Regions from separate parts of the Streptomyces sp. NPDC043876 genome, predicted to be linked through region 1. Evidence: predicted binding sites of a transcription regulator. Region 1 holds the regulator's gene; each other region holds the start of a gene.
The links. The regulator HrcA, encoded in region 1, represses chaperone genes, less so after heat shock. The targets are predictions, from matches to a motif close to TTNGCACTCNGNNNNNCNGAGTGCNAA.
Positions count from the first base shown of each region.

Region 2: the regulator HrcA is predicted to act here: its motif matches at 2,932-2,958, upstream of groL (chaperonin GroEL).
Region 3: the regulator HrcA is predicted to act here: its motif matches at 4,468-4,494, upstream of groES (co-chaperone GroES).

Region 1 covers NZ_JBWKDV010000002.1:451,605-461,592, reverse strand. Annotated here, with positions in the region: gene AC0693_RS07185 (16S rRNA (uracil(1498)-N(3))-methyltransferase) at 1-137, opposite strand, end outside; gene AC0693_RS07180 (nitronate monooxygenase) at 134-1,234, opposite strand; gene dnaJ (molecular chaperone DnaJ) at 1,347-2,483, opposite strand; gene hrcA (heat-inducible transcriptional repressor HrcA) at 2,484-3,500, opposite strand; gene AC0693_RS07165 (MBL fold metallo-hydrolase) at 3,720-4,445, shown strand; gene AC0693_RS07160 (DUF3097 domain-containing protein) at 4,474-5,274, shown strand; gene hemW (radical SAM family heme chaperone HemW) at 5,848-7,080, opposite strand; gene AC0693_RS07150 (AMP-dependent synthetase/ligase) at 7,159-9,048, opposite strand; gene lepA (translation elongation factor 4) at 9,314-9,988, opposite strand, start outside.
Region 2 covers NZ_JBWKDV010000001.1:948,566-958,553, forward strand. Annotated here, with positions in the region: gene AC0693_RS04620 (helix-turn-helix domain-containing protein) at 1-211, shown strand, start outside; gene groL (chaperonin GroEL) at 1,179-2,801, opposite strand; gene AC0693_RS04630 (cold-shock protein) at 3,194-3,400, opposite strand; gene AC0693_RS04635 (ubiquitin-like small modifier protein 1) at 3,795-4,070, opposite strand; gene thrC (threonine synthase) at 4,103-5,413, opposite strand; SAM riboswitch class I at 5,407-5,554, opposite strand; gene AC0693_RS04645 (glucosyl-3-phosphoglycerate synthase) at 5,749-6,699, shown strand; gene AC0693_RS04650 (alpha,alpha-trehalose-phosphate synthase (UDP-forming)) at 6,779-8,206, shown strand; gene otsB (trehalose-phosphatase) at 8,557-9,414, opposite strand; gene AC0693_RS04660 (DUF3263 domain-containing protein) at 9,448-9,684, opposite strand; gene AC0693_RS04665 (ABC transporter substrate-binding protein) at 9,759-9,988, opposite strand, start outside.
Region 3 covers NZ_JBWKDV010000001.1:602,095-612,082, forward strand. Annotated here, with positions in the region: gene AC0693_RS02935 (MOSC domain-containing protein) at 1-571, shown strand, start outside; gene AC0693_RS02940 (SDR family NAD(P)-dependent oxidoreductase) at 597-1,370, shown strand; gene AC0693_RS02945 (ester cyclase) at 1,445-2,134, shown strand; gene groL (chaperonin GroEL) at 2,248-3,879, opposite strand; gene groES (co-chaperone GroES) at 4,012-4,320, opposite strand; gene AC0693_RS02960 (FtsW/RodA/SpoVE family cell cycle protein) at 4,761-6,158, shown strand; gene AC0693_RS02965 (GNAT family N-acetyltransferase) at 6,164-6,961, opposite strand; gene AC0693_RS02970 (polysaccharide deacetylase family protein) at 6,997-7,887, opposite strand; gene AC0693_RS02975 (polysaccharide deacetylase family protein) at 7,884-8,834, opposite strand; gene AC0693_RS02980 (class I SAM-dependent methyltransferase) at 8,935-9,988, shown strand, end outside.

The DNA.
Region 1 (9,988 bases):
CCCCGGCCGTCCGCGAGGACCACCGCCTCGCCGGGGTTCAGCCGCTTCACGGACACCGCGTGGCGGCCTTCGGGCCCGTCCAGGACGAACTCCGGCCCCGCGGGGACCTCTTCCACCACGAACACGGGGGCGGTCATGACGCACTCCTCAGTTTCAGCATCCGCAACGCGCGCTGCGCTTCGGCCAGTTCGGCCGCCAGTACTTCCACCAGCTGCCCGGCGGGCAGGGGTCTCGCCAGCCGGTGGCCCTGGCCCGCCCACAGCGCCATGCCCTGCGGGTCCCCGGCCGCCGCCGCGGCCTTGCGCAGGCCGGCGGTCAGGTGGTGCACCTGGGGGTAGGCGGCGGGCGCGTACGGCCCGTGCTCCCGCATGAACCGGTTGACCAGCCCCCGCGCGGGCCGCCCGGAGAAGGCCCGGGTGAGTTCGGTGTGCGGGAAGAGCGGGTCGGTCAGCGCCCTCTTGTGCAGCGGGTCGGCGCCCGACTCGGGGCAGGCCAGGAAGGCCGTGCCGAGCTGCGCCGCCTCCGCGCCGGCGGCGATCACGGCGGCGACCTGCGAGCCCCGCATGAGGCCGCCCGCGGCGGTGATCGGGAGCGCGACCGCTTCCCGTACCTGCCCGATCAGCGCGAGCAGGCCGACGCCCGCGGTGCCGTCGGTGTGCGGATCGTCGCGGTGCGTGCCCTGGTGGCCGCCCGCCTCGATGCCCTGGACGCAGATGCCGTCGGCGCCCGCGGCCTGCGCGGTACGGGCCTCCTCGACGGAGGTCACGGTGACCACGCTGCGGGTACCGGCCCGGCGCAGGGCGGTCAGCACCTCGGCCGGGGGGCAGCCGAAGGTGAAGGAGACCACGGGCACGGGGTCTTCGAGGAGGATCGCGAGTTTGGCTTCGTAGCCGTCGTCGTAGGTGCCGACGGTGTCCTCGGGCGCGATCGAGACGTCGTACCAGCTCGCCTCTCCGGCGAGCTGCCCCCGGTAGGCCTCGATGGCGGCGGGGTCGGCCGAGGCGGCCGAGGCGGTCTGCGGCACGAAGAGGTTGACGCCGAAGGGGCGGCGGGTCAGCCCGCGCAGCCGTTTGATCTCCTGGTACATGCCGTCGGCCGTTTTGTAGCCGCCGGCCAGGAAGCCCAGCCCGCCCGCCTCGCTCACGGCGGCGGCCAGCGGCGGACAGGATCCGCCGCCCGCCATCGGGGCCTGCACGATCGGGTACTGGTGAAGACCGTTCGGTGCGGAGGACATGCCCAGCATCGTGCCATGTCCCCCGCACCAGACCGAATCACGCGAGGCGCCCGGCGCAGTCCGGTTGCCCGGCCCGCGGGGCGCCCGCGCGGGGCGCCCTCAGGCGGGGTGGTCAGCGCCCGTTGAACGCGTCCTTCAGGCGGCTGAAGAGGCCCTGCTGCCCGGGCTGGAACTGGCCGGTGGGCCGTTCCTCGCCGCGCAACTTGGCCAGCTGGCGCAGCAGGTCCTCCTGCTGCGCGTCCAGCTTGTTCGGGGTCATGACCTCGACGTGGACGATCAGGTCGCCCCGGCCGCCGCCGCGCAGGTGCGTGACGCCGCGGCCGTGGAGCGGGATGGACTGGCCCGACTGGGTGCCGGGGCGGACGTCCACCTCTTCCATGCCGTCCAGGGTCTCCAGCGGGCACTTCGTGCCCAGGGAAGCCGCCGTCATCGGGATGGTGACCGTGCAGTGCAGGTCGTCGCCGCGCCGCTGGAAGGTGCTGTGCGGCAGCTCGTGGATCTCGACGTAGAGGTCGCCGGCGGGGCCGCCGCCGGGGCCGACCTCGCCCTCGCCCGCGAGCTGGATGCGGGTGCCGTTCTCGACGCCGGCCGGGATCTTGACCGTGAGGGTGCGGCGGGAGCGGACCCGGCCGTCGCCCGCGCACTCGGGGCACGGGGTGGGGACCACGGTGCCGAAGCCCTGGCACTGCGGGCAGGGGCGCGAGGTCATGACCTGGCCCAGGAAGGACCGGGTGACCTGCGAGACCTCGCCGCGGCCGCGGCACATGTCGCACGTCTGCGCCGAGGTGCCGGGAGCGGCGCCCTCACCGGAGCAGGTGGTGCAGACGACGGCCGTGTCGACCTGGATGTCCTTGGTCGTCCCGAAGGCCGCCTCGTCGAGTTCCAGGTCGAGGCGGATCATGGCGTCCTGGCCGCGGCGGGTCCGCGAGCGCGGTCCGCGCTGCGAGGCCTGGCCGAAGAAGGCGTCCATGATGTCCGAGAAGTTGCCGAAGCCCCCGGCTCCGAACCCGCCCGCGCCGCCGCCGCCCGAGTTGGACAGCGGGTCGCCGCCGAGGTCGTAGACCTGCTTCTTCTGCGGGTCCGAGAGCACCTCGTAGGCCGCGTTGATCTCCTTGAAGCGCTCCTGCGTCTTCGGGTCCGGATTCACGTCCGGGTGGAGTTCACGCGCGAGGCGCCGGAAGGCCTTCTTGATCTCGTCCTGGGAAGCGTCGCGGCGCACGCCGAGTACGGCGTAGTAGTCCGTGGCCACTTACGACTCCGCCAGGATCTGTCCGACGTAACGTGCCACTGCGCGTACCGCTCCCATCGTTCCGGGGTAGTCCATGCGGGTCGGTCCGACCACGCCGAGTTTGGCGACTGCTTCGCCGCCCGAACCGTAACCGACCGAGACGACCGACGTGGAGTTCAGCCCCTCGTAGGCGTTCTCGTGCCCGATCCGTACGGCCATTCCCGACTCGTTGGCCTCGCCCAGCAGCTTGAGGAGCACGACCTGCTCCTCCAGCGCTTCGAGCACCGGCCTGATCGTCAGGGGGAAATCGTGGCCGAAGCGGGTGAGATTGGCGGTTCCGCCGATCATCAGCCGTTCTTCGGCGTCCTCCACGAGGCATTCGAGGAGGGTCGCGAGGACGGTGGAGACCGTCGCCCGGTCCTCGGTCTCGAAGGACTCGGGAAGGTCCTGCACCAGCGGCGGCACGTCGGTGAACCGGCGGCCGACGATCCGGCTGTTGAGCCGCGCCCGCAGGTCCGCGAGCGAGGTCTCCCCGAAGGGCGTCAGGCAGTCGACGAGCCGCTGCTCGACCCGGCCGGTGTCCGTGATCAGGACGAGCATCAGGCGGGCCGGGGCCAGCGAGAGGAGCTCGACGTGCCGGACGGTGGAGCGGGTCAGGCTCGGGTACTGGACGACGGCGACCTGCCGGGTGAGCTGCGCGAGCAGCCGCACCGTGCGGCCGACCACGTCGTCGAGGTCGACGGCGCCGTCGAGGAAGTTCTGGATGGCCCGCCGCTCGGGGCTGGACAGGGGTTTGACGCCCGCCAGCTTGTCGACGAAGAGGCGGTAGCCCTTGTCCGTGGGGATGCGCCCCGCGCTGGTGTGGGGCTGGGCGATGTAACCCTCTTCCTCCAGCACGGCCATGTCGTTGCGCACGGTGGCGGGCGAGACGCCGAGCCGGTGCCGCTCGGTGAGCGCCTTGGAGCCGACCGGCTCCTCCGTCCCGACGTAGTCCTGGACGATGGCGCGCAGCACTTCGAGTCTGCGTTCGCTGAGCATCGCGCACACCTCCGTCTGTGATGCCTGTTGCCGTACTGCCCCTGCCCGGACGGGCTGGTCACCGGGTTCTCGTGGTGAGTGCCGCTGGCACTCGCGGACGGCGAGTGCCAGAGATCCCCCGGTCAGTGTACGGCGGGTACGTACGGCGATAGCAAGGGCCGCCCCTCGCGGCCCGCAAAGGTACCGCGCGGGGAGCGGCCGCTCGACTAGCGTCGCGGCATGGACATCGGTTGGGAAGACGCGGGGTGGGAACGGCTGACGGCGAGGTCCGGACGGCTGCGGCTGCCGGTGTGGGACTGCACCGCGGGGCTGGTGGTGGGCGATGACGCGGTCCTGCTGATCGACCCAGGATCCTCGCTGCCGGAGGGGGCCGGGCTGCGGGCGGCGGCGGAGCGGATGACGGGCCGCCGGGTGACGCATCTCGCATTCACGCACGCCCATTTCGATCACGTGCTGGGCTCGGCGGCGTTCCCGGAGGCCGAGGTGTTCGGCGCGGTGGGGCTGGACGCGTTGCTGGACACGGGGCGCGAGGAGCTGTGCGAGGACGCGGTGCGCCAGGGGCTGGCGCGGGCCGAGGCCGTCGAGGCGGCGCGGGCGCTGGTGCTCCCGCGGCACCTGGTGTCGGGCGAGTGGACCCTGGAGCTGGGCGGGGTGCAGGTGCTGCTGGCCAACGTCGGGCCCGGGCACAGCGGGCACGATCTGGCGGTGTGCGTGCCGGGCGAGCGGCAGGTGGTCTTCTGCGGGGACCTGGTCGAGGAGTCCGGTGAACCCCAGGCCGGGCCCGACGCGGTGCCGGGGCAGTGGCCCGCGGCCCTGGACCGGCTGCTCTCGCTGGGCGGGGACGACGCGCTGTACGTACCCGGTCACGGCGCGGTGGTCGACGCGGGCTTCGTGCGTGCGCAACGCGACACACTGGCCCGGCGGTTCGGCGTGTCGCGTGCGTGAGGGCGCCGGGCCTCCTAGCGTCGGCCGGATGCGTGAGTACTCGCCCGACCTGACCCCCGCGTGGAAGCGCCCCCGCCCCGTCCCGGAGGTCCCCGCGGACCCGGACCTGGTGGTCGAGGAGGCCGGTACGGGCTTCTGCGGCGCCGTGGTCGGCTGCGAGGCGGGCACGGTGACCCTGGAGGACCGTTTCGGCAAGCGGCGGGTGTTCCCCATGGAACCGCGCGGCTTCCTGCTGGAGGGGGCCGTGGTGACCCTGGTGCGCCCTTCCCGGGCCCCGGCGGCCCCCGCGCGCACGGCGTCGGGGTCGATCGCGGTCCCGGGGGCGCGGGCGCGGGTGGCACGGGCGGGCCGGATCTACGTCGAGGGGCGCCACGACGCCGAACTGGTCGAGCGGGTGTGGGGCGACGACCTGCGCATCGAGGGCGTGGTGGTGGAGTACCTGGAGGGCATCGACGACCTCCCGGCGATCGTGGCGGAGTTCGCCCCGGGGCCGGACGCCCGCCTCGGCGTCCTGGTCGACCACCTGGTGCCCGGCTCGAAGGAGTCGCGCATCGCGGCCGCGGTGACCTCGCCGGACGTCCTGGTCGCGGGCCACCCGTACGTCGACGTCTGGCAAGCGGTCAAACCGTCCGCCCTGTCCATCCCGGCCTGGCCGGTGGTCCCCCGGGGCCAGGACTGGAAGACGGGCATCTGCCGCGCCCTGGGCTGGCCCGAGAACACGGGCGCCGCCTGGCAGCACATCCTCTCCCGCGTCCACACCTACCAGGACCTGGAACCGGCCCTCCTGGGCCGCGTGGAAGAACTGATCGACTTCGTCACGGCCCCCTGACCCCGCGCGGCCCAGGTCGCGGCCCGGTCCGGTGCCGAAACCCGCCTCGCGGACGTTCGAGGCCGCGCAATCCAGCCTCACTCGCGTGCGACCCAGCCTCGCTTACGTGCGACCCAGCCTCGCTCGCGTGCGATCCAGCCTCGCCGGCGTTTGAGGCGCCCCCGGAGGGCAGACGGAGCGGCACCTGCCCCGCGACCCAGGGTTGGACGCCGTGTGCGGCTGGTGGGCCCTCCGGGGGCGCCTCAAACGCCGGCGGGGCTGGATTTGGCGGGCTAAGCGCCCCCAGGGATACGGGCGCCAGCCGGGCGAAGCCCGGAGGGACGCGGAGGGGCAGCCGGGCGAAGCCCGGAGGAGCGCGGGGGGCAGCGGGCCCGGCCCGCGACCCAGGCTGGACGCCGGGTGCGGCTCGTGGACCCTCCGGGGGCGCCTCAAACGCCGACGGGGCTGGATTTGGCCGGGCTCAGCGCCACAGATGCGGGCGCGGACGGGGCGAAGCCCGGAGGGACGCCGAGGGGCCAGCGGGCTGGCGGGCCAGGCCCGTGAGCCCGGGCCCGGGAGGCCGAGCCCGGCCCGTCAGTCGACCAGGTCGCGGACCACCGCGTCGGCCAGGAGCCGCCCGCGGAGGGTGAGGACGGCCCGGCCCTCGCCGAAGGGCACGGGCTCCAGGAGCCCGTCCGCCAGCGCCCGCCCCGCCGCGGCGCGCCCGGCCGCGGCCAGCAGGGACAGCGGCACGCCCCCCACCAGCCGCAGCTCCAGCAGGATCCGCTCGACCCGCCGGTCCTCGTCGGAGAGCCGCTCCCGCCCCGCCCCGGGCGACCGCCCCGCGGCCAGCGCGGCCGCGTACGCCCCCGGATGCTTCACGTTCCACCACCGCACCCCGCCCACGTGCGAGTGCGCCCCCGGCCCCGCGCCCCACCAGTCGGCCCCGCGCCAGTACAGCTCGTTGTGCAGGCAGCGCCCGGCCTCGGTGGTGGCCCAGTTCGACACCTCGTACCAGTGGTAGCCGGCCTCCGCCATGACGGCGTCCGCGATCAGGTAGCGGTCGGCGTGCACGTCGTCGTCGGTCATCGGGACCTCGCCCCGGCGGATCCGGCGGGCCAGCTGCGTGCCCTCCTCGACGATTAGGGCGTAGGCGCTGATGTGGTCGGGACCGGCGCCGAGCGCGGCGGCGAGCGTGGCCCGCCAGTCGTCGTCGGACTCCCCGGGGGTGCCGTAGATCAGGTCGAGGTTGACGTGCTCGAAGCCCGCCGCCCGCGCCTCCGCGACGCACGCCTCGGGGCGCCCGGGGGTGTGCGTGCGGTCCAGCACCTTCAGGACGTGCTGCTTGGCGCTCTGCATGCCGAAGGAGACGCGGTTGAAGCCGCCGGCCCGCAGTTCGGCCAGGTACGCCGCATCGACCGAATCCGGATTGGCCTCGGTGGTGATCTCGGCGTCCTCGGCCAGGCCGAACTCGTCCCGGATCGCCGCGAGCATCCGGACCAGGTCGGCGGCCGGCAGGAGCGTGGGCGTACCGCCGCCGACGAAGACCGTGCGGACGGCCCGCGGGTCGTCGCCGAGCACCTTGCGGGCGAGGCGCACCTCGTCGATGAGGGTGTCGGCGTAGTTCTCGCGGGAGGCGAGGACCCCGCCGGTGCCGCGCAGCTCGGTGGCGGTGTAGGTGTTGAAGTCGCAGTAGCCGCAGCGCGTGGCGCAGTACGGGACGTGCAGGTAGAACCCGAGCGGCCGGTCCGCCGCACCCGCCAGGGCGTGCGACGGCAGCGAGCCGTCTTCGGGCATGGGTTCCCCGTCGGGGAGGGCGGAAGGCATGCCCCCATTGTCCCGCACGCCGCCCCGCACGCCCGCCGCGGTCGGCGCTGCGTGCGGGACGGCCCGGTCCGGGGCCCGTCAGGCCTCGTTCGCGCCCGCGTACATCTCGTCGATGAGCGCCTTGAACTCGCGCTCGACGACCGGCCGCTTCAGCTTGAGGCTGGGCGTGAGGTCGCCGTGCTCGACGTCGAGGTCGCGCGGCAGGAGCCGGAAGGTCTTGACCGTCTGCCAGCGCTGGAGGCCCTCGTTGAGGGTCTGTACGTACGTCTCCACCAGCCGGTTGGTCTCGGGCGCGGCGACGACTTCGGCGTACGTCTTGCCCTCCAGCCCGTTCTCGGCGGCCCAGCCGAGGATGGCGGGGCCGTCGAGGGCGATGAGCGCGGAGCAGAAGTTCCGGTCGGCGCCGTGGACGACGATGTTGGAGACGTAGGGGCAGATCGCCTTGAAGCGGCCCTCGACCTCGGCGGGAGCGACGTACTTGCCGCCCGAGGTCTTGATCAGGTCCTTCTTGCGGTCGGTGATGCGCAGGTAGCCGTCCGCGGACAGCTCGCCGATGTCGCCGGTGTGCAGCCAGCCGTCCGCTTCGAGGACCTCGGCGGTCTTCTCGGGCTGGTTGTGGTAGCCCTCCATGATCCCGGGGCCGCGCAGCAGGATCTCGCCGTCGTCGGCGATGCGGACCTCGGTGCCGGGGAGCGGCTTGCCGACGGTGCCGGTGCGGTAGGCCTCGCCGGGGTTGACGAAGCTGGCAGCGCTGGACTCCGTCAGGCCGTAGCCCTCCAGGATGTTGATGCCGGCGCCGGAGAAGAAGTAGGCGATCTCGGGGGCGAGGGCCGCGGAGCCGGAGACGGCGGCGCGCAGGTGGCCGCCGAAGGCGTCGCGGAGCTTGGCGTAGACGAGCGCGTCGGCGACCCGGTGCTTGGCGGTGAGGGCGAGGGGGGCCTTGGCGTGGCCGGTGCGGCGGAAGTTGTCCTGGGTGACCTTGGCGTATTCGCGGGCCACGGCGACCGACCACTTGAAGATCTTGTACTTGGCACCGCCGCCGGCCCTGGCCTTGGCCGCGACCCCGTTGTACACCTTCTCGAAGATGCGGGGGACGGCCGCCATGTAGGTGGGCTGGACGATCGGCAGGTTCTCGATGATCTTGTCGATCCGGCCGTCGACGGCGGTGACGTGCCCGACCTCGATCTGGCCCGAGGTCAGCACCTTGCCGAAGACGTGCGCGAGCGGCAGCCACAGGTACTGGACGTCGTCCGCGGAGATCATGCCGGTGGCCACGGTGGCCTTGGCCATGTACGACCAGTTGTCGTGCGGCAGCCGCACGCCCTTGGGGCGGCCCGTGGTGCCCGAGGTGTAGATGAGGGTGGCGAGCTGGTCGGCGGTGATCGCCGCGATCCGCTCGCGGACGGCCTCGGGGTGCTTGGCGAGGTGCTCGGCGCCGCGCGCTTCGAGGTCGGCGAGGGAGAGCACCCAGCCGTCCGGGTCCCCGTCGGCCGCGATCGCGTCGGCGGCGTTCAGCACGATGACGTGCGCCAGGCTCGGCAGGTCGGCGCGGTGCGCGCGGGCCTTGGCGAGCTGGGCGGCGTCCTCGGCGATCAGCACCCGGCTGTCGGAGTCGGCCAGGATGAACGCCGACTCCTCGCCGTTGGTGCTGGGGTAGATGGTGGTGGTCGCGGCTCCGGCGCACATGACGCCGAGGTCGGCGAGGATCCACTCGACGCGGGTGCTGGAGGCGAGGGCGACGCGCTCCTCGGGCCGCACCCCGAGGGTGACGAGGCCCGCGGCGATGGCGAAGACCCGTTCGGCCGCCTGGCCCCAGCTGAGCGACTTCCACTCGTCCGGGCCCTGGCCGGGGGCGGCGATGACCGGGTAGCGGTAGGCCTCGCCGTTCGGAGTCGCGGCGACGCGCTCAAGGAAGAGGGCCGCCACGGTGGGCGGGCGGTTCTCGATCATGGTCTGTGTGTCGCTCACGACATCCTCCGGACCGGTCCACGCGGCTAGGGCGTGAAGACGTGGGGACTGGCGGGTTTCTTGTGACTGGCGAGTAACCAACGAGCAGTGATCAGAGTAGATGGCCGCCCCACCCACGCGTAAGGGTCGGCAGGCGGCCGGTTCATAACGAAACGGGCCCCCGCGCGTGTGCGCGGGGACCCGTTCCGGTGACGCGGGGCGGCGGGGGGCGGGGCCGCGTCCCGGCCCTCCCCCGGCACGCCGCGGGGCACGTTCCGGCCTGCGGCTACTTCTTCTTGCCGCCGGACTCGTCGCTGGACAGCACGGCGATGAAGGCCTCCTGGGGGACCTCCACGGAGCCGACCATCTTCATCCGCTTCTTGCCTTCCTTCTGCTTCTCCAGCAGCTTCCGCTTACGGGAGATGTCACCGCCGTAGCACTTGGCGAGGACGTCCTTGCGGATGGCGCGAATCGTCTCGCGGGCGATGACCCGGGAACCGATGGCGGCCTGGATCGGGATCTCGAAGGCCTGCCGCGGGATGAGCTCGCGCAGCTTGGCGACCAAGCGCACGCCGTAGGCGTAGGCGGCGTCCTTGTGCGTGACGGCGGAGAAGGCGTCGACCTTGTCGCCGTGCAGCAGGATGTCGACCTTGACCAGGCCCGAGGCCTGCTCGCCGGTGGGCTCGTAGTCGAGGGAGGCGTAACCGCGCGTCTTGGACTTCAACTGGTCGAAGAAGTCGAAGACGATCTCCGCGAGGGGCAGCGTGTAGCGGATCTCGACGCGGTCCTCGGACAGGTAGTCCATCCCCAGGAGGGTGCCGCGGCGCTGCTGGCACAGCTCCATGATCGCGCCGATGAACTCGGAGGGCGCGAGCAGGGTGGCGCGGACGACCGGCTCGTACACGTCCGAGATCTTGCCCTCGGGGAACTCGCTCGGGTTGGTGACGGTGACTTCCTTGCC
Region 2 (9,988 bases), on a different contig from region 1:
CGACCGACGCAAGGCACTCGGCCTGTCCCAGGCTCAGCTGGCCGAGCGGGCGGGGCTCACCCAGGCGAAGGTGTCCCGCGTGGAAGGGGCCGACGCCGTCCCCACGCTGCCCCTGCTGCGCCGCCTCGCCCACGCACTGGACGCATCCTTGACCATCGACCTCGGCCATGACCACGAAGAGGTTGCATTCGTGGCCCACCCGGCCGCGTAACCGGTCGCGGCTTCGCCGCGAGGGGGGCGGGGTTTCGAGCTTCGGGGTCGGTGATGCTCCGGGGGCTGCCCGTCAGTTCCACTGTCTTCCCGTGCCGGGGCGCCCTGTCAAGAGCGCTCCCTGCGGTCGCGTCGCTGCGCGATGGCCTGCGGCCACTCTTGACATGCCACCCCGTCCCGAAAAGCCAAGAACTGTCGGGCCGCCCCCGGGGGGAGGCAGGGGGGAGGGTCCCCGTTGCTTGCCGTCCGGCGCCCGGCCGCAGGCCGAGTGGGGCCGATGCCCCGCCCTTCGGGCGGAAAGAGCGCCCCTAATCGCTACGCGCTCCTCCGAGAGAAGCGTCAGCGAGCTGCGTGGGGCTGAGACTTCGGTCAGATGGGTGTTGGTCCAGATCTGATGCCCAGCCGCCCCAAAAGCGGAGATCAAACAGCCGTAAAAGGGGCATCTTGAGCGACTGTTGAGCGTCGACGGCTCCTTGACCCGAGTGGACTCTCGTCTGGCCGAGCTTTGAGCCCCGCCGCGCCCCTCACCAGCCCAAAACAACCCGCAGACGCCTCTCTCGGCGAAGCGCGTAGCGATTGACTGCGTTCCTATCGCCCAAAGGGCGCCACATGAGCCCCCACTCGGCCTTCGGCCGGGCGCGGACGGCCAGGAATGGGCAGCCTCCCCCCTGCCTCCCCCGGGGGCGGCCCGACAGTTCTTGGCTTTCCGGGGTGGGCTGGGCGGTCAAGGGTGGCCGCAGGCCATCGCGCAGCGACGCGACGAAGGAGCGCCCTTGAGGGCACGGCCCACACCGGAGAGACAGTTGAACTGACGGGCAGCCCCCGGAACCACCCCGACCCCGGACGCACGAAGCCCTAGCCAAACAGCGGCGAAGCCGCCCCCCAAAACGCCCGAAGGCGGCACCCCCCAGGGGTGCCGCCTTCGGCTGCAGACAGCCGATCAACGTGGGCCTGACGGCCCCAGTCGATCAGAAGTCCATGTCACCGCCCGGCATGCCGCCGCCCGCGGGGGCACCGGCCTTCTCGGGCTTGTCGGCGATGACGGCCTCGGTGGTGAGGAAGAGGGCCGCGATCGACGCCGCGTTCTGCAGGGCAGAGCGGGTGACCTTCGCCGGGTCGATGATGCCCTCGGCGATCATGTCGACGTACTCGCCGGTCGCGGCGTTCAGGCCGTGACCGATCGGCAGGTTGCGCACCTTCTCGACGACGACGCCACCCTCGAGACCACCGTTGACGGCGATCTGCTTGAGCGGGGCCTCCAGCGCGAGCTTGACGGCGTTCGCGCCGGTCGCCTCGTCGCCGGTGAGCTCCAGCTTGTCGAAGACCGAGGAGGCCTGGAGGAGCGCCACGCCACCACCGGCGACGATGCCCTCTTCGACGGCCGCCTTGGCGTTGCGGACGGCGTCCTCGATGCGGTGCTTGCGCTCCTTGAGCTCAACCTCCGTCGCGGCGCCGGCCTTGATGACGGCCACGCCGCCGGCCAGCTTCGCGAGGCGCTCCTGGAGCTTCTCGCGGTCGTAGTCCGAGTCGGAGTTCTCGATCTCGGCGCGGATCTGGTTGACGCGACCCTGAACCTGGTCGCTGTCGCCGGAGCCGTCGACGATCGTGGTCTCGTCCTTGGTGATGACGACCTTGCGGGCGCGGCCGAGCAGGTCGAGACCGGCGTTCTCCAGCTTGAGGCCGACCTCCTCGGAGATGACGGTGCCGCCCGTGAGGATGGCGATGTCACCGAGCATGGCCTTGCGGCGGTCACCGAAGCCCGGGGCCTTGACGGCGACGGACTTGAAGGTGCCGCGGATCTTGTTGACCACCAGGGTCGACAGGGCCTCGCCCTCGACGTCCTCGGCGATGATCAGCAGCGGCTTGCCGGACTGCATGACCTTCTCGAGGAGCGGCAGCAGGTCCTTGACCGAGCCGATCTTCGAGTTGACGATCAGGATGTACGGGTCGTCGAGGGACGACTCCATGCGCTCCATGTCGGTGGCGAAGTACGCCGAGATGTAGCCCTTGTCGAAGCGCATGCCCTCGGTGAGCTCGAGCTCCAGGCCGAAGGTCTGCGACTCCTCGACCGTGATGACGCCTTCCTTGCCGACCTTGTCCATCGCCTCGGCGATGAGCTCGCCGATCTGGGTGTCGGCGGCGGAGATGGAGGCCGTGGAGGCGATCTGCTCCTTGGTCTCGACATCCTTGGCCTGGGCCAGCAGGGCGGCGGAGACGGCCTCGACGGCCTTCTCGATCCCGCGCTTGAGGGCCATCGGGTTCGCACCGGCGGCTACGTTGCGCAGGCCCTCGCGGACGAGCGCCTGGGCCAGCACGGTGGCCGTGGTCGTACCGTCGCCGGCGACGTCGTCCGTCTTCTTGGCGACTTCCTTGACCAGCTCTGCGCCGATCTTCTCGTACGGGTCCTCGAGCTCGATCTCCTTGGCGATGGAGACACCATCGTTGGTGATCGTGGGGGCGCCCCACTTCTTCTCAAGGACGACGTTGCGACCCTTGGGGCCAAGGGTGACCTTGACGGCGTCGGCGAGCTGGTTCATGCCTCGCTCGAGACCGCGCCGGGCCTCCTCGTTGAACGCAATGATCTTGGCCATCTGAAGTGGTCCTCCCGGACAGCGGTGGATTGCTCCTGGACCGCGCCCGCGCCCGCGACGGACGGCCTGCGTGCCCGGCGGTTTCTTCCCGCCGGACCCTGCGGGCCTCACTGACCCGGTCCTCGTTTATGTAGCACTCTCACTAGGAGAGTGCTAACGCCAATGATTAGCACTCGGCACCCCCGAGTGCAAGCGGCTTGGGGGAACACCCGGTGAACGGCGTGGCCCGCGGCGCGCCCCGCGCACCCTCCCCGGCCAGGCGCCGCAAGGCCCGCGGCCCCCCGGCGGCCGCTCACGCCCCGGCGCGGAAGCCCGTACGCACGAGGGGCCCGCATCCCTAGTCCCGGGATGCGGGCCCCTCGTGTTCGTCTGTCGGTGGTCGATCGCTCCGGCTAGCCGACAGCGAGCTTGACCATGTCCGCCTGCGGACCCTTCTGGCCCTGCGAGATCTCGAACTCGACCCGCTGACCCTCTTCAAGGGTGCGGTACCCGTCCATCTGGATGGCGCTGTAGTGGACGAACACATCCGCACCACCGTCGACCGCGATGAAGCCGTAGCCCTTCTCCGCGTTGAACCACTTGACGGTGCCCTGAGCCATGCCTAACTCCCCTATTACTGGCCCTTGCGCAGGACCGCACTTCGCGGACCCGGGTCAGAACTTGCGCCGGAACGCCTCGACCGGGGCTGAATGTATCCGCACCGCTGCTGTCTGCAACAGGTCATTCCGACGAGAATTCTGGACACGCCAAAACTTTGAAATAGGGTGAAAATTAGGAGTATTCCGGGGCAACTCGGGCCGGACAAAGGACGCCAAGGCCTCATAGCGCGCTTGCATGTTGACTCAATGTCAACCCTTCCGCGGCCCGTTCATATGCGGCGGGCAAGAACAGCGGTGGGGACTTCCCCAACTCTACCGCGCCCAACCAAGCAGAATTGCCCCCTCCGTTTCTCACCGGAGAGGGCAATTCGGGGTGGAGCGCTGCCGCGGGGGATCAGCCGCCCGCGACGGCGGGAATGATCGAGACGCCCGCGCCGTCCGGCGTCGGCGTCTGCAGCCCGCCCTCGAAGCGCACGTCGTCGTCGTTCACGTAGACGTTCACGAAGCGGCGCAGCTTGCCCTGGTCGTCGAGGACGCGGGCGGCGATGCCCGGGTGGCTCTGCTCCAGGGAGTCGATGACCTCGCTGAGGGTCGCGCCGTCGGCCGGGACCTCGGCCTTGCCGCCGGTGTAGGTGCGCAGGATGGTGGGGATGCGGACGTTGACGCTCATGGCGCTACTGCCTTTCCGGGGGTCGGGGAGGGTCAGGCCAGGCCGGCGGCGCGGAACGCGTCCAGGCTGGGGCGGATGGTGGCGGTCTGGCCGCTGTCGTCGGCCACCGCCTCCAGGGTCTTCAGGCCGTCGCCGGTGTTGAGGATCACCGTGGTCAGCGCCGGGTCGAGCTGCCCGTTCTCGATGAGCTTCTTCGTCACGCCGACGGTCACGCCGCCCGCGGTCTCGGCGAAGATGCCCTCGGTCTGCGCCAGGATCTTGATGGCCTCGACGACCTGCATGTCGTTCACGTCCTCGACGTAACCGCCCGTGCGGCGCGCGATGTCCAGGACGTAGGGGCCGTCCGCCGGGTTGCCGATGGCGAGCGACTTGGCGATGGTGTCCGGCTTCTGCGGGCGGACCACGTCGTGACCGGCCTTGAAGGCGGTCGAGACGGGCGAGCAGCCCTCGGCCTGGGCGCCGAAGATCTTGTACGGCTTGTCCTCGACCAGGCCGAGCCTGATCAGCTCCTGGAGACCCTTGTCGATCTTCGTGAGCTGCGAGCCGGACGCGATCGGGATGACGATCTGGTCGGGCAGCTGCCAGCCGAGCTGCTCGCAGATCTCGTACGCCAGGGTCTTGGAGCCCTCGCCGTAGTACGGGCGCAGGTTGACGTTGACGAAGCCCCAGCCCTCGCCGAGCGGGTCGCCGATCAGTTCGGAGCAGAACCGGTTGACGTCGTCGTAGTTGCCCTCGATGCCGACCAGGTCACCGCCGTACACGCCGGCCATGACGACCTTGCCCTGCTCCAGGTCGTGCGGGATGAACACGCAGGAGCGCAGTCCGGCCCGGGCGGCGGCGGCGCCGACGGCGCCGGCCAGGTTGCCCGTGGAGGAGCAGGAGAGCGTGGTGAAGCCGAAGGCGCGAGCCGCCTCGACGGCGATCGCGACGACCCGGTCCTTGAAGGAGTGCGTCGGGTTGCCGGAGTCGTCCTTGACGTAGAGCTTGCCGGTGACGCCCAGCTCCTTGGCCAGGTTCTCGGCGTCCACGAGCTTGGTGAAGCCCGGGTTCAGGTTCGGCTTGGAGGCCACGTCGGCGGGGACGGGCAGCAGCGGCGCGTAGCGCCAGATGTTGTTCGGCCCGGCCTCGATCGCGGCGCGCAGCGCCTCGGGGTCACCGGCCGGAAGGTCGTAGGCCACTTCCAGCGGGCCGAAACACTCGGCGCAGGCGAAAATGGGACCGAGCTCGAACCGGGTGGCGCATTCGCGGCAGGAAAGCGCGGCGGCGGGTCCGAGATCGACGGTGGTCGCGGCAGAGGTGACGTCAGTCTGTACAGCCATGACGGCGAGGCCCTTTCTCCTCATCTTCCCCGTGGCGCACTTCGCCACGAGACGGATTTGGCACCTTCCCTAGCCGGGGACCTCGCTGCGTACATGAGCGCGAGACCGACTGGAGGGTTGCCGGGGCTTCAACGGGCCGTATCCCTCTGCCCCTCTGGATGAGCGGTATGGCGCGAACGCGCCTTGGCGGCGCACCCGTGCGTTTGTACGTGGGGACCCCCGACATGCGATGGTCCTCCGCGTTGTTCAAGACTGTAACCGAAGGCATGGATGGTTGAGACAGCCGTCCAAACCGCGAGATGGATCATATTTCGGCCATAACGATGGCCGGGTCACCACCGAATCAGGGAGTGCTGAAGGTGCTGGAAGAGGTGGAGCGCTGGCTGGGGGCCCGCTCCTGGTCCGCCACCGACCGACCGCTGGAGCGGCTGCTCTCGGCCAAGCGGGCATCGGGCATCACAGTCAGCGTCGTCCTGCCCGCTCTCGACGAAGAGGCGACGGTCGGCGCGATCGTCGAGGTCATCCGCCGTGACCTGATGACCTGCCTGCCCGTCCCGCTGGTCGACGAACTCGTCGTCGTCGACTCCGGTTCGAGCGACCGGACCTCCGAGGTCGCGCGGCGCGCGGGCGCCCGCGTGGTGCACCGCGACGACATCCTGCCGCGGGTCCCGGCGCTGCCCGGCAAGGGCGAGGTGCTGTGGCGCTCGCTGCTGGTCACCACCGGGGACATCGTCTGTTTCGTCGACGCCGACCTGCGCGACTTCTCCGCCGCCTTCGTCTCCGGGATCGTCGGCCCGCTGCTGACCGAACCGGACGTGCAGTTCGTCAAGGCGATGTACGACCGCCCGCTCGGCGACGCGCCCGGGCAGGGCGGCCGGGTCACCGAGCTGGTCGCCCGCCCGCTGCTGAACCTGCACTGGCCGCAGCTGGCCGGATTCGTCCAGCCGCTGGGCGGCGAGTACGCCGTACGGCGCTCCCTGCTGGAGCGGCTGCCGTTCCCCGTCGGCTACGGCGTCGAGCTGGGCCTGCTGGTGGACGCGCTGCACACGGCGGGCCTGGACGCGCTGGCGCAGGTGGACGTCGGCGTACGGCTGCACCGCCACCAGGACGGGCGGGCGCTGGGCCGGATGGCCGCCGCGATCTACCGCACCGCGCAGCTGCGCCTGTCGCGCGGGCACCTGGTGCGGCCGGAACTGACCCAGTTCGAGCGGGGCCCGGACGGCTTCGAACCGCGCACCCACCCGGTGGACACGGTGGAGCGGCCGCCGATGCTGGAGGTGGAGGAGTACGCCCACCGGCGGGTGGCCTGACGGGTGCGGCCGGGTGGGCGCGGGGTGGCATGACGGGGCTCACGGTTTGAGCCCGGCCCGCCCGGGCTAGGTTGCCCGCATGGCCTCTCAGGTACTCGTCGCCGCGAACCGCGGCCCGCTCTCGTACGCCCTCGACGCCGAAGGGAACCTCAGCGCCCGGCGCGGCGGAGGCGGCCTCGTCTCCGGTCTCTCCGCCGCCCTCACCCGGCAGCCGGACGCCCTGTGGATCTGCGCGGCGCTCTCCGACGCGGACCGCGAGGCGGTCCGCCGGGGGGTCGCCGAGCCGGGCGTGCGGATGCTGGACATCGATCCGGCCGTCTACGACGACGCCTACAACGCCATCGCGAACTCGGTCCTCTGGTTCACCCACCACCACCTCTACGACGTCCCGCGCGAGCCGGTCTTCGACGCCGCCTTCCACCGGGCGTGGGAGTCGTACACCACCTACAACCGGGCCTTCGCGGAGGCGCTCGCCGCAGAGGCGGAGCCGGGGGCCCGGGTCCTGGTGCAGGACTACCACCTGGCGCTGGTGCCCGGCATGCTGCGGGAGCTGCGGCCGGACCTGCTGATCGCGCACTTCACCCACACCCCGTGGGCCTCCCCCGACTACCTGCGGATCCTGCCCTCGTACGTCCGCGAGGAGCTGCTCTGGGGCATGCTCGGCGCGGACGTGGCCGGTTTCCACACGCGGGCCTGGGCGGACGCGTTCCTGAGCGCGGTGCCGCTGGACGACGCGCGGGGGGTGGCCGCGGCGGACGGCGACGTGATCGGGCACGAGCGGCGCGGGGCGTGGGCGCGCCGGAGCACCGCGGTACGGGTCTTCGCGCTGGGCGTGGACGGCGACGAGCTGCGGGCGCTGGCGCACCGGCCGGAGGTCGACGACAAGCTGGCGGCGCTGCGGGCGGAGGTCGCCGGGCGCAAGGCGGTGGTGCGGGTGGACCGGACGGAGCTCTCCAAGAACATCCTGCGCGGCCTGCTGGCCTACCGGGAGCTGCTGACCACCCGGCCCGAGTGGCGCGGGCGCGTCGTGCACCTGGCGTCCGCCTATCCCTCGCGCCAGGACCTGGCGGTGTACCGCGCGTACACGCAGTCCGTGCGGGAGCTGGCGGCGGAGATCAACGAGGAGTTCGGTACGGCGGACTGGCAGCCGGTGCTGGTCTCGGTCGAGGACGACTTCGCGCGCTCGCTGGCGGCGTACCGGATGGCGGACGTGGCCCTGGTCAACCCCGTGCGGGACGGGATGAACCTGGTGGCGAAGGAGATCCCGGTGGTGTCGGAGGCGGGGTGTGCGCTGGTGCTGTCGACGGGGGCGGGGGCGTACGAGGAGCTGCGGGAGGATGCGGTGACGGTGAACCCGTACGACGTCACGGAGACGGCGGCTGCGCTGCACGCGGCCCTGTCCATGCCGGAGGGGGAGCGGGCGGAGCGCACGAAGCGGCTGGCCGCGACCGCGACCGCGCTCCCCCCGGCGGCCTGGCTGGAAGCCCAGCTGGCCTCCCTCCCCTAACCTCCCCACCCGGCCCGGCCCCCGCCGGACGGCCGGAAGTCCTGCCCCGCACGGGCTGGCGCTGCCTCCGGCGGGTCCTCAAACGCCGGACGGCTGGAATGCCCCGAGCCGGGGTCGCAGCGCAGCCAACCCCAGCCCCGCCGGCGTTTGAGGCGCCCCCGGAGGGCACACCGAGCCGCAGACGGTCATCCGGCCCGCGCGGGCCGGCGTCGCCTCCGGCGGGTCCTCAAACGCCGGACGGCTGACAAGTCCCGCCTCGCGCGGGCTTGTGCTGCCTCCGGCGGGTCCTCAAGCGCCGGACGGCTGGGAAATCCAGCCTCGCCGGCGTTTGAGGCGCACCCCCGACGGGGTCAGAGGGCGGTGGCCAGGGTGGCGAGGAAGGCGGCTACCTCGGGCGGGCCCGGGAGGGTGAGGTCGGCTCGGGCGGCCAGTTCGGGGACTTCGGCCGAGCCGCTGCACACCAGCAGCCCGGGAATACCGTCGGCCCGCAGCTTCTCCACGGCGGCGAACGCCGCCAGGTCCCCCAGGTCGTCCCCGGCGTACAGCACCGCCTCCGCCCCCGTCTCCGCGAGGTACTCGGTGAGGGCGACCCCCTTGTCCATCCCCGGCGGCCTCAGCTCCAGCACCGCCCGCCCCGGCTCGACCATCAGCCCGTGCCGCGCGGCCAGCTCGGCCAGCGGTTCCCGCAGCGCCTCGAAGGCCGCGGCCGGGTCCTCGGCGCGCCGGGTGTGGACCGCCAGCGCGCGCCCCTTCTCCTCGATCCAGGTGCCGCGCCAGGCCCCGATCGCGTCCAGGAACCCCGGCAGCTCGGCCCGTACGGCCGCCACCCCGGGATGCTCGGCGGGCGCGTGGACGCTCCCGGTGACCGCGTCCCAGCGCTCGGCCCCGTAGTGCCCGAGGACCACCAGGTGCTCCAGCCCCGGCACCCCGGCGAAGCCCCCGTAGCGGACGGCGACCCCGGCGGGCCGCCCGGTGATCACGGCCACCGACGCCACGCGCGGCGCGAGCGCGGCCAGCGCGGGCACGGCGTCGGCGTGGGCGCGCGCCTGGTCGGGATCGGGCACGATCTCGGCGAGGGTGCCGTCGAAATCGAGGGCGATGACGGACCGGCGCGGGTTGCGCAGCAGGGCGTCGAGCCCTTCGCGTCCGGCGGCGGTGACGGGCATCGGCAGGCTGTCGGCAGGCACGCTGTGCGGATGGCTCCCCATGCCTACGACCCTAACGGTCGCCCCCGGGGAGGGCTATCGCCGGGCCCGCTGCGCTTCGCGCAGCCTGCGCAGGCGGTTGACCGTACCGGGCGCGTGGGCGAGCGCCCGGGGGTCGTCCATCAGCGCGTTGAGCAGCTGGTAGTAGCGGACCGGGGGCATCCCGAGGACTTCCCGTATGGCCCGCTCCTTGGCTCCGGGACCGGGCCAGGTGCGCCCTTCGTAGGCGAGCACGGCGGCTTCCGTCTCCGTCAACCGCCCGCCCTCCGTCATACCGCCAGGTTAACTCCGGCCACCGACACCGGCCGCGCGGGCGGACGGCGCCGGTGGGCGGCGGGCGGCCGGCGTCAGCGCCCGTCGGCGGCCCGCGCCGCGCGCCCGATCTCCTCCAGCGTCTTGGCGGGCTGGCCGCCCGGCTGGACGGTCTTGCCGATGTTCTGCTTGATGTTCTCGCTCACCGCCGCCCAGGACTCCTTGCCGACGGGGTAGAGCCGCGAGCCGGGCAGCGCCTGGAGGAAGGTCTTGAGCTGGGTGGCGCCGGGGCCGGTGGCCGCGTCCATGGACCGGTAGCCGCTGG
Region 3 (9,988 bases), on a different contig from region 1:
GGGCCCCAAGGGGCGGGGCGCGAGCGGGGTGGAGGGCGACGCCGTCTGCGACCTGCGCCACCACGGCGGCGACCACAAGGCGGTCTACGCCTACGCCCGCGAGGACCTGGACTGGTGGGAGGCCGAGCTGGGCCGGCCGCTGCCCGCGGGCGTCTTCGGCGAGAACTTCACGACGTCGGGGCTGGACGTCACCGGCGCACGCCTCGGCGAGCGGTGGCGGGTCGGCGCGGAGCTGGTCCTCGAAGTGGCGTCCGCCCGGATCCCGTGCCGGACCTTCCAGGGGTTCCTGGGCGAGCCGGGCTGGGTCAGGCGGTTCACCCGGGAGGTCCGCCCGGGCGCGTACCTGCGGGTGATCCAGGAGGGGCAGGTCTCCCCCGGCGACCCGATCGAGGTGCTCCACCGGCCCGGCCACGAGGTGTCGGTCGGCTTCTGGTTCCGCGCGTTCACCACCGAACGCGCGCTGCTGCCGCGCACCCGGGCGGCGGGCGACGCGATGGATCCGTCGGGGCACGAGAAGGTCCGCTCGTACCTGGACAAGCTCGGCGACGAGGGCGCCGGGGCCCGGGGCTGACGCGTCCTGCGGTTAGGTTGCGCGTATGACGACTGCGTTGATCACAGGATCCACGGCGGGCATCGGCGCCGCCTTCGCCCGCAAGCTCGCCGCCCAGGGGCACAACCTGGTGCTGGTGGCACGGGACACCAAGCGGCTGGGCGAGCAGGCCACCGAGCTGCACGACCGGCACGGCATCGAGGCCGAGGTGCTGACCGCCGACCTGTCCACGGAGGAGGGGATCTCGGCGGTCGAGCGGCGCCTGGCCGACCTCAAGCACCCGGTGGACCTGCTGGTCAACAACGCGGGCTTCGGCAACAAGGGCCGCTACCTGGACGTCCCGATGGCCGACGAGCTGGCGATGATCAAGGTGCACATCGAGGCGGTGCTGCGGCTGACCTCGGCCGCGACCGGATCGATGCGCACGCGCGGGCGCGGGGGCGTGGTCAACGTGGCCTCGGTGGCGGCGTTCCTGCCGCGCGGGACGTACGGGGCGAGCAAGGCCTGGGTCGTGCAGTTCACCCAGGGCGCGGCCAAGGACCTCGCGGACTGCGGGGTCCGGCTGATGGCCCTGTGCCCCGGGTTCGTCCGTACGGAGTTCCACGAGCGGGCGGGCATGGGCACCGACAACATCCCCGGCTGGATGTGGCTGGACGCGGACAAGCTGGTCGCGGCGGCGCTGGCCGACCTGGCGCGCGGGCGGGCGGTCTCGATCCCGGACCCGCGCTACAAGGCGCTGATGAGCATGGTGAAGCTGGCCCCGCGGGGGCTGCTGGGCGGGGTGTCCTCGCGGACGGGCCGCAAGTACGGACCGCAGTAACCACCCGGTAACCACCCAAAAGGCCCCATCCTCCCTAGACTGGACGTGTCCCTATCCCGCCGGGAGGCGACGCGATGACATTCGTACAGATTATCGATTACGAGACGAGACGGTTCGACGAGATGAACGCCCTCATCGACCGCTACGCCGAAGAGACCGCGGGCAGGCGCACGGTCACGCACACCCTGATCGGCAAGGACCGCGAGGCGGGGACGCACTACGTGGACCTGGTCGAATTCCCGTCGTACGAGGACGCCATGAGGAACTCTCAGCTCCCGGAGACGGAGCGGATGTTCCAGGAGATGGTGAGCCTCTGCGACGGCATGCCCACCTTTACCAACCTCGACGTGGTCCGCGAACAGCACCTCAACACCCTCATCGCGAACCGGGTGTTCAAGGAGATCGCGGAGCAGGGCCGGTTCGAGGCCATCGACGAGTGCGTGTCGGCGGGGTACGTCACCCACGACATGATGGACACCGAGGGCCGGGGCAACGGCCGCGAGGGCATGCGGCGCACGATCGGCATGTGGCGCGATGCCTTCGACTTCACTTTCGACATCACGCGCCAGGTCGCCGAAGGGGACTGCGTCACCACGCTGTGGGACTGGAAGGGCACGCACAAGGGCGAGTTCATGGGCCTCGCGCCGACCGGCAGGGCCGTCGCCATGTCGGGCTGCACGACCGTCCGGATCGAGAACGGGCAGATCGCGGAAGACTGGTGGTACTACGACGCACCGGGCCTGATGCGCAGCATGGGCAGCTGAGCCGCGGCAGACGGACCGCGGCAGACGAAGAGGGCCCCCGTCCCAGTGGAACGGGGGCCCTCTCTCGCTACTGCCGGCAGTACCGACGCCGGCTCAGCACGTCACCGACGAGGTCAGTGGCTGTGGCCGTGGCCACCGTGGCCGTGACCGGCGTCGCCCTCGTCCTCGGCCGGCTTCTCGACGACCAGGGTCTCGGTCGTGAGCAGCAGGGAGGCGATGGAGGCGGCGTTCTCCAGAGCGGAACGGGTGACCTTGACCGGGTCGATGACGCCGGCCTTGACCAGGTCGCCGTACTCGCCAGTCGCGGCGTTGAAGCCCTGGCCCTTGTCGAGCTCGGCGACCTTCGCGGTGATCACGTAGCCCTCCAGGCCCGCGTTCTCCGCGATCCAGCGCAGCGGCTCGACGGCGGCGCGGCGCACGACCGCGACACCGGTGGCCTCGTCGCCGGAGAGGCCGAGGTTGCCCTCCAGGACCTTGACGGCGTGGACGAGCGCGGAGCCACCGCCGGAGACGATGCCCTCCTCGACCGCGGCGCGGGTCGCCGAGATGGCGTCCTCGAGGCGGTGCTTCTTCTCCTTCAGCTCCACCTCGGTGGCGGCGCCGACCTTGATGACGCAGACGCCGCCGGCGAGCTTCGCCAGGCGCTCCTGCAGCTTCTCGCGGTCCCAGTCCGAGTCCGTGGACTCGATCTCGGCCTTGATCTGGTTGACGCGGCCGACGACGTCGTCGTGGCTGCCGCCACCGTCGACGATGACCGTGTCGTCCTTGGTGATCGTCACGCGGCGCGCGGTGCCGAGGACGTCCAGACCGGCCTGGTCGAGCTTGAGGCCGACCTCTTCGGCGATGACGGTGGCGCCGGTGAGGGCGGCCATGTCCTGGAGCATCGCCTTGCGGCGGTCACCGAAGCCGGGGGCCTTGACGGCCACGGCGTTGAAGGTGCCACGGATCTTGTTCACGACGAGGGTGGAGAGCGCCTCGCCCTCGACGTCCTCGGCGATGATCAGCAGCGGCTTGGAGGCGCCCGCCTGGATGACCTTCTCCAGCAGCGGCAGCAGGTCCTGGATGGACGAGATCTTGCCCTGGTTGATGAGGATGTAGGGGTCCTCGAGGACGGCCTCCATGCGCTCCTGGTCGGAGACCATGTACGGCGAGAGGTAGCCCTTGTCGAAGGCCATGCCCTCGGTGAACTCCAGCTCCAGGCCGAAGGTGTTGGACTCCTCGACGGTGATGACACCGTCCTTGCCGACCTTGTCCATCGCCTCGGCGATCAGCTCGCCGACCTGGGTGTCCTGCGCGGAGAGCGCGGCCACGGCGGCGATGTCGGACTTGTCCTCGATCGGACGGGCGGTCTCCAGCAGCTCGGCCGAGACGGCCTTGACCGCCGCGTCGATGCCCTTCTTCAGGGCGGCCGGGGAGGCGCCGGCGGCGACGTTGCGCAGGCCCTCGCGGACCAGCGCCTGGGCCAGCACGGTGGCGGTGGTGGTGCCGTCACCCGCGATGTCGTTGGTCTTGGTCGCCACCTCCTTCACGAGCTGGGCGCCCAGGTTCTCGTACGGGTCGTCGAGCTCGACCTCGCGCGCGATGGTGACACCGTCGTTGGTGATGGTGGGGGCGCCGAACTTCTTGTCGATGACGACGTTGCGGCCCTTGGGGCCGATCGTCACCTTGACCGTGTCGGCAAGCTTGTTGACGCCGCGCTCCAGAGCGCGACGGGCGTCCTCGTCAAACTTAAGAATCTTCGGCATGGGAGCGGTACAGCCCTCTCGTTGCGATCCCCGGCCGCTCACCGCGACCGCCTGAACGAACTACGCCCCTCGCCGCCCGGCATCAGCAGGGGTGACCAGGGGCGCAGCTCACAGCAAAACTGGTGAAGTGTCTTACTTCTCGACGATCGCGAGCACGTCGCGGGCCGAGAGGACGAGGTATTCCTCGCCGTTGTACTTCACTTCGGTGCCGCCGTACTTGCTGTACAGGACGACGTCGCCGACGGAGACGTCCAGCGGCAGGCGCTGGCCGTCCTCGAAGCGACCCGGACCCACAGCGAGGACGACGCCCTCCTGGGGCTTCTCCTTCGCGGTGTCCGGGATGACCAGGCCGGAGGCCGTGGTCTGCTCGGCGTCGAGCGGCTGGACCACGATGCGGTCCTCAAGCGGCTTGATGGCAACCTTGGAGCTGGTGGTCGTCACGTTCCGGTCTCCCCCTTCGGAGATCTCACGGGGTTAACTGTTTTGGGGTGGCGACCAGGTGGTTCCGTCGTCGCGGGTGCCGGACCTGCCTGTCGCTGTGTTGGCACTCACCAGTGGCGAGTGCCAGGCCCGAGACTATTCCGGCGATTAGCACTCGGTCAAGCGGAGTGCCAATTCTGGGTCCGGCGTCGCGTCGGATCCGGGGCCGGGGCGGGTCACGTGTGGGGCGCGACACTGCTCACCGAGGGGCTCGCAGGCAACCACGGGGGCGCGGTACACGTCGTAGACGATATGAAGATAAAGCGCCTCAATGCCGAGCAGACAGGACCCGGGGCCGCCGCGGGCCCGAGCGTACCGGGTGCCGCTGCCTCGTCACCGGGGGCGCGGACGCCCGGTTCCGCCGCGGCCGGCCCGCGGTGCACCGACGGTGGCGGCGTGCCGTGCGCGGCCTGAGCGCGCGCACGTCGACCTCGGGCGCCCGTCGCCGTACGGAGGCGCTGCTGCTGGGCCTGGTCGTCGTCATCACGGTCGCCGGGCACGCCAGTGCGGGACTCGCGCTGAACGACCGGCTGCCCGACAACCTCACGGGTTTCACGGTCAGCATGACGCTGCTGTCGCTGGTGGGACACCTGGGCGTGCGCCGGTTCGCGGCGTACGCGGATCCGCTGATCCTGCCGCTGGCGATGCTGCTGACGGGGCTCGGGCTGGTGCTGCTGCACCGGCTGGACCAGTCGTACATCGAGCGGTACAACTCCCCGGCGGTGGCGCCGGGGCAGCTGATGTGGTCGGTGGTGGGCGTCGCGGCCGCGCTGGCGGTGGTGGCGCTGCTGCGCGACCACCGGCTGCTCCAGCGGTTCATCTACATCACGATGGTCGTCTCGCTGGTGCTGCTGATCGCGCCCGCGTTCTTCGGCGCGGACAAGTACGGCGCCAAGCGGTGGATCAACCTCTTCGGGCTGTCGCTCCAGCCGGGCGAGTTCGTGAAGATCATGATCGCGGTCTTCTTCGCGGGCTACCTGGTCCTGCACCGCGACACCCTGGCCCTGGCGGGCCGCAAGTTCCTCGGCATGCGGCTGCCGCCGATGCGCCAGCTCGGCCCGATCATCACGGTGTGGCTGGTCTCGCTGATGGTGCTCGTCTTCGAGCGCGACCTCGGCACCTCGCTGATCTTCTTCGGGGTGTTCGTGGTGATGCTCTACGTCGCCACCGAGCGCACCAGCTGGATCGTGTGCGGCGGGATCATGGCCGCCCTCGGCGCCTTCGTCGTCGGCTCGACCGAGCCGCACGTCAAGGGGCGCGTCGCCGCCTGGCTGGACCCGCTGTCGTACTACCAGAACCCGCGGCCGCCGGGCATCACCTCCGACCAGTCGGCGCAGGCGCTGTTCAGCTTCGGCACCGGCGGGGTCACCGGCACCGGGCTCGGCATGGGCCACCCGGAACTGATCAGCTTCGCGGGGCGCAGCGACTTCATCCTGACCACGGTCGGCGAGGAGCTGGGCCTGGCCGGGGTGATGGCCGTGCTGCTGCTGTACGCGCTGCTGGCCCAGCGGGGGCTGCGGATGGCGCTCGGGGCCCGGGACCCCTTCGGCAAGCTGCTGGCGGTCGGCCTGGCGTCGGCCCTCGCGCTCCAGGTGTTCGTGGTCGCGGGCGGGGTGACCGGGCTGATCCCGCTCACCGGAAAGGCGCTGCCGTTCCTGGCGAGCGGCGGTTCGTCCCTGCTGGCCAACTGGGTCATGATCGGGCTGCTGATCCGGATCAGCGACAGCGCGGAGCGCCAGCGGGAGGCGGATTCCCTGCCGGTGTCGGAGCCGCCGGCCACGCTGGCGGCGGTGGCGTAGGCGTCCTAGAGGCTCTGGTCGCGCTCGAAGACGTGCACCCGGCCGACGGGGGCGAAGCCGCGGCGCTCGTACCAGTGGCGGGGCCAGTCGGCCTCGTCGGCGGTGAGGAAGCGCGTGGTGCAGCCCGCCGCGGCGGCGGCGCGCAGGCCCGCGGCCAGGACGGCGTCGCCGTAGCCGCGGCCCAGCTGGTCCGCGGCGGTCATCAGGTCCTCGATCTGGGCCGTGCCGGAGGCCGGGTCGAGGTAGAGGTCGGCCCAGGCCGCGACGTCCCCTCCGGGGGTACGGGCGCCCAGGAAGCGCACGGTCTCGGCGCCCCGCAGGCGGGCCCGGCGGCGGTCCACGAGCTGGCGCAGGACCTCGTCCCCGACGTCCGGCAGGAAGCCGCGCCAGCGGCGGGCCAGCGGCTCGCGGAAGGCGGCCGCCTCCACCTCCCCGGCGGCGGGCTCCCCGGGGCCCGCGGCGGGCGGCGGCGGACCGGTGTGCCGCAGGACGACCAGGGGCAGGTGGGCGTACCCGGCGCGGACCATGGACGGCGCGCAGGCGGCTCCGCCCTCGTCGTCGAGGACGCTGACCAGCCGGAACGGCAGGTGTCCCAGCGCCGCGTCCGCGATGCCCGCCAGCTCCGCCGGGTCCACGGCCGCGGGGTCGTCGATGACGACCTGGTTGTCGGCCCGGGAGGCGTGGAAGGTGTCGTCCAGCGCCGCGAACCCGCCGGGCACCGCGACCGTGCGCTCGGCCTGGCGCCGCGCGAAGCCGGAGAGGAAGGCGGTGATCCGGCGCATGCCGGGGTCCGGTGCGTGCATGCCCGCACCCTAACCAGCCGCCGTCGAGGAGCTGACTAGAGGTAGTCCTCCAACCGCCCGATCTTGTAGCCCTGTTCCTGGATGCGCTGGAGCATCCGGGTGGTCATCTCGATCTCGGTGGAGCCCTTCAGCTCCGCGGGGCCGCGGAAGTGGGCCAGGATGATGTCACCCGGCTTCAGGGCGCTGCCTTCCGCGTACTGGAAGTTGTTGATCTGCATCGAGGCCCGCCACAGCACCGCGTAGGAGAGCCCGCACTCGGAGGCGGCCCGCAGGGTGTCGTCGTTGTAGTTGCCGTACGGCGGGCGGAAGAGCGGCGGCTTCGCGCCGAACCGCTTCTCCAGGCGTTCCTGCTGGCCGCATATCTCCTTCTTCTGCGCCGCGAAGGACAGCGTGCGCAGGTTCGGATGGGTCAGCGTGTGGTTGTTGACCGTGCTGTGCGAGCCGTTGTCGCGCAGCGACTGGAAGTGGCCGTAGTCCGACGAGGCGATGTTGTCGGTCAGGAACATGCTGATCGGCAGCTTGAGGTCGGCCGCCATCTTCAGGAACTCGGGGTTCTTCTCCGCGCCGTCGTCGAAGGTCAGGAAGACCGTCTTCTCGCCGGCGGGCACGGGTATTCGGTCCACCACGGGTATCCGGCCCGGCGCCGCCTTCGGGAGCTGCGGCTTCTGCGCGGGCTTCGCGGCGAACTCCAGCGGCTTGGCGAGGCCCCACCGCCGGTGGGCGTCGTTCGCGGCGGGGCTCGGCGGGGCGGCGCTCGCGGACGGCGCGGGGGACGGCGTACCGCTCGCCGCCGCCCCCTGCGACGCTTCCGTGGTCTTGCGGCCGAGCCGTTCGATCGGGTCCACGCTGTTCCCGCACCCCGAAAGGGACAGCGCGAGCGCGCCGGCCGCCAGCGTTCCGGCCGTCAACCGGCGCGCGATGCTCACAAGTAGTCCTCCAGGCGGGCCACGGCGTATCCCTTCGCCGTGACGGTCTTCATCACTTGTCGGATCATGTCAGGCATGGTGCCCTTCCAGTCCTCCCGGCCCCGGAAATGGGTGAGGATGATGTCGCCCGGGTGCAGGTCCTGGTCGTACTCGCGCCAGTCCATCTTGTCCGTGAACGCCTCGGCGTTCCAGATCGGGACGGCCTTGACCCCGCACGACTTGGCCGCGCGCAGCGTGTCCTCGTTGTAGTTGCCGTAGGGCGGCCGGAAGAGCTTCGGGCGCTTGCCGAACTCCTTCTCGATGGTGTCCTGCATCCCGCAGATCTCCTGGCGCTGCTTCTCGTAGGAGAGGGCGGGCAGGTAGCGGTGGTTGAGCGTGTGGTTGTTGATGCCCACGCCCAGGGACTGCATCTGCTTGAAGTACGCGTAGTTGTCGCGCACCAGGTAGTCGCTGAGGAACGCCGTGTACGGGATCTTCAGCTCCTGCATCATCTTCAGGAACTCGGGGTCCTTCTCCGCACCGTCGTCGATCGTCAGGAAGACGACCTTGTCCTCGGTGGGCACGGTCGTGAAGACCGGCGGGAGGCCCTCGCCGTCCTCCACCTCGAAGCCCTTGCGGAAGGTGATCTCCGGCTTGGTCTTCGGCGCCGGGGGCGCGGCCAGCGGCGCAGCGGCCAGGCCCCACTTCTTGGCGGCCAGCGCCCGGGCCCGCTGGAGCTGCTCGGCGGTGACCGCGGGGCCGCCCCGGGCGCCGGATGCGCCGTTCTGGCCGGACTCCGCCGTCTTCGCCTTCTTGTCCTTCACCGCGGGGGCGGATTCCGTGGAGCCGCAGGCCGACCCCAGGGCGGCGACCAGCAGCGCGGCCAGCGCCACCCCGTACCGGCCGCGGGGACCCGCGGCGCGGCGACCGATACGCGCGTTATCTTCCTTTTTTCCTACTAGCTGCATAGCAGCGCATCCTGGCACCCGGGCCCCGCGCGCCCCCGGCGACACCGCGACCGGCGCCGGACGATCCATCGAGTGGCCCACACTGTCCGACAATGAAGCGGTGAACCCCGAAGACCTCGCCGCCCTGCTCGCCCCCGAGGGGCAGGCCCTGCTCGACTCGCTGCACGACTACGACCCGGCCCGGGAGATCGCGGTGGCCACCCGGCTGCGCCGCGAGCACCCCGCCGAGCTGGTCTCCGCCGCCCTCGGGCAGGCCCGGCTGCGCCAGCGCGCGGTGGTGAAGTTCGGCGCCGAGGACGCGTACCGCATGTACTTCACGCCGGGCGGCGGCGAGATGGCCACCCGGGCCTCCGTGGCGGAGTACCGCGCCGAGCGGATCGCCGCGCTCGGCGTACGGTCGGTCGCCGACCTGTGCTGCGGCATCGGCGGGGACGCGCTGGCCCTGGCCCGTGCCGGGATCCGGGTGCTCGCCGTGGACCGGGACCCGCTGACCGTCGCCGTGGCCCGCGCGAACGCGGCGGCGCTGGGGCTGGCGGACCTGATCGAGGTCGTGGAGGCCGACGTCACCGAGGTCGACACCGCCGGCTACGACGCCGTCTTCCTCGACCCGGCGCGGCGCGGCGGACGCGGGCGGATCTTCGACCCCGAGGGGTACTCGCCGCCGCTCTCCTGGGCCGTCGGGACCGCCCGGGCAGCGAAGTACGCGGCCATCAAGATCGCCCCGGGGATCCCGCACGAGGCGGTCCCCGCCGAGGCCGAGGCGGAGTGGATCTCCGACGGCGGCGACGTGAAGGAGGCCGTGCTCTGGTTCGGCACCTCGCCGGGCGCCGTCCGCGCCACCCTGCTCCCCGGCCCGCGCACCCTGCGCACCGAGGATCCGCTGCCGGACCCCGAGGCCGGACCGGTGGGGCGCTACCTCTACGAGCCGGACGGGGCGGTCATCCGTGCCCACCTCGTCGCGGAGGTCGCCGAGCAGCTGGGCGGGCGGCTGATCGACCCCACCATCGCCTACATCACCGCGGACGAGCTGCACGCGACGCCGTACGCGACCGCGTACGAGATCACCGACGTGCTGCCCTTCGGCCTCAAGAAGCTCAAGACGCTGCTGCGCGAGCGCGGGGTGGGCGTCCTGACCGTCAAGAAGCGCGGCTCGG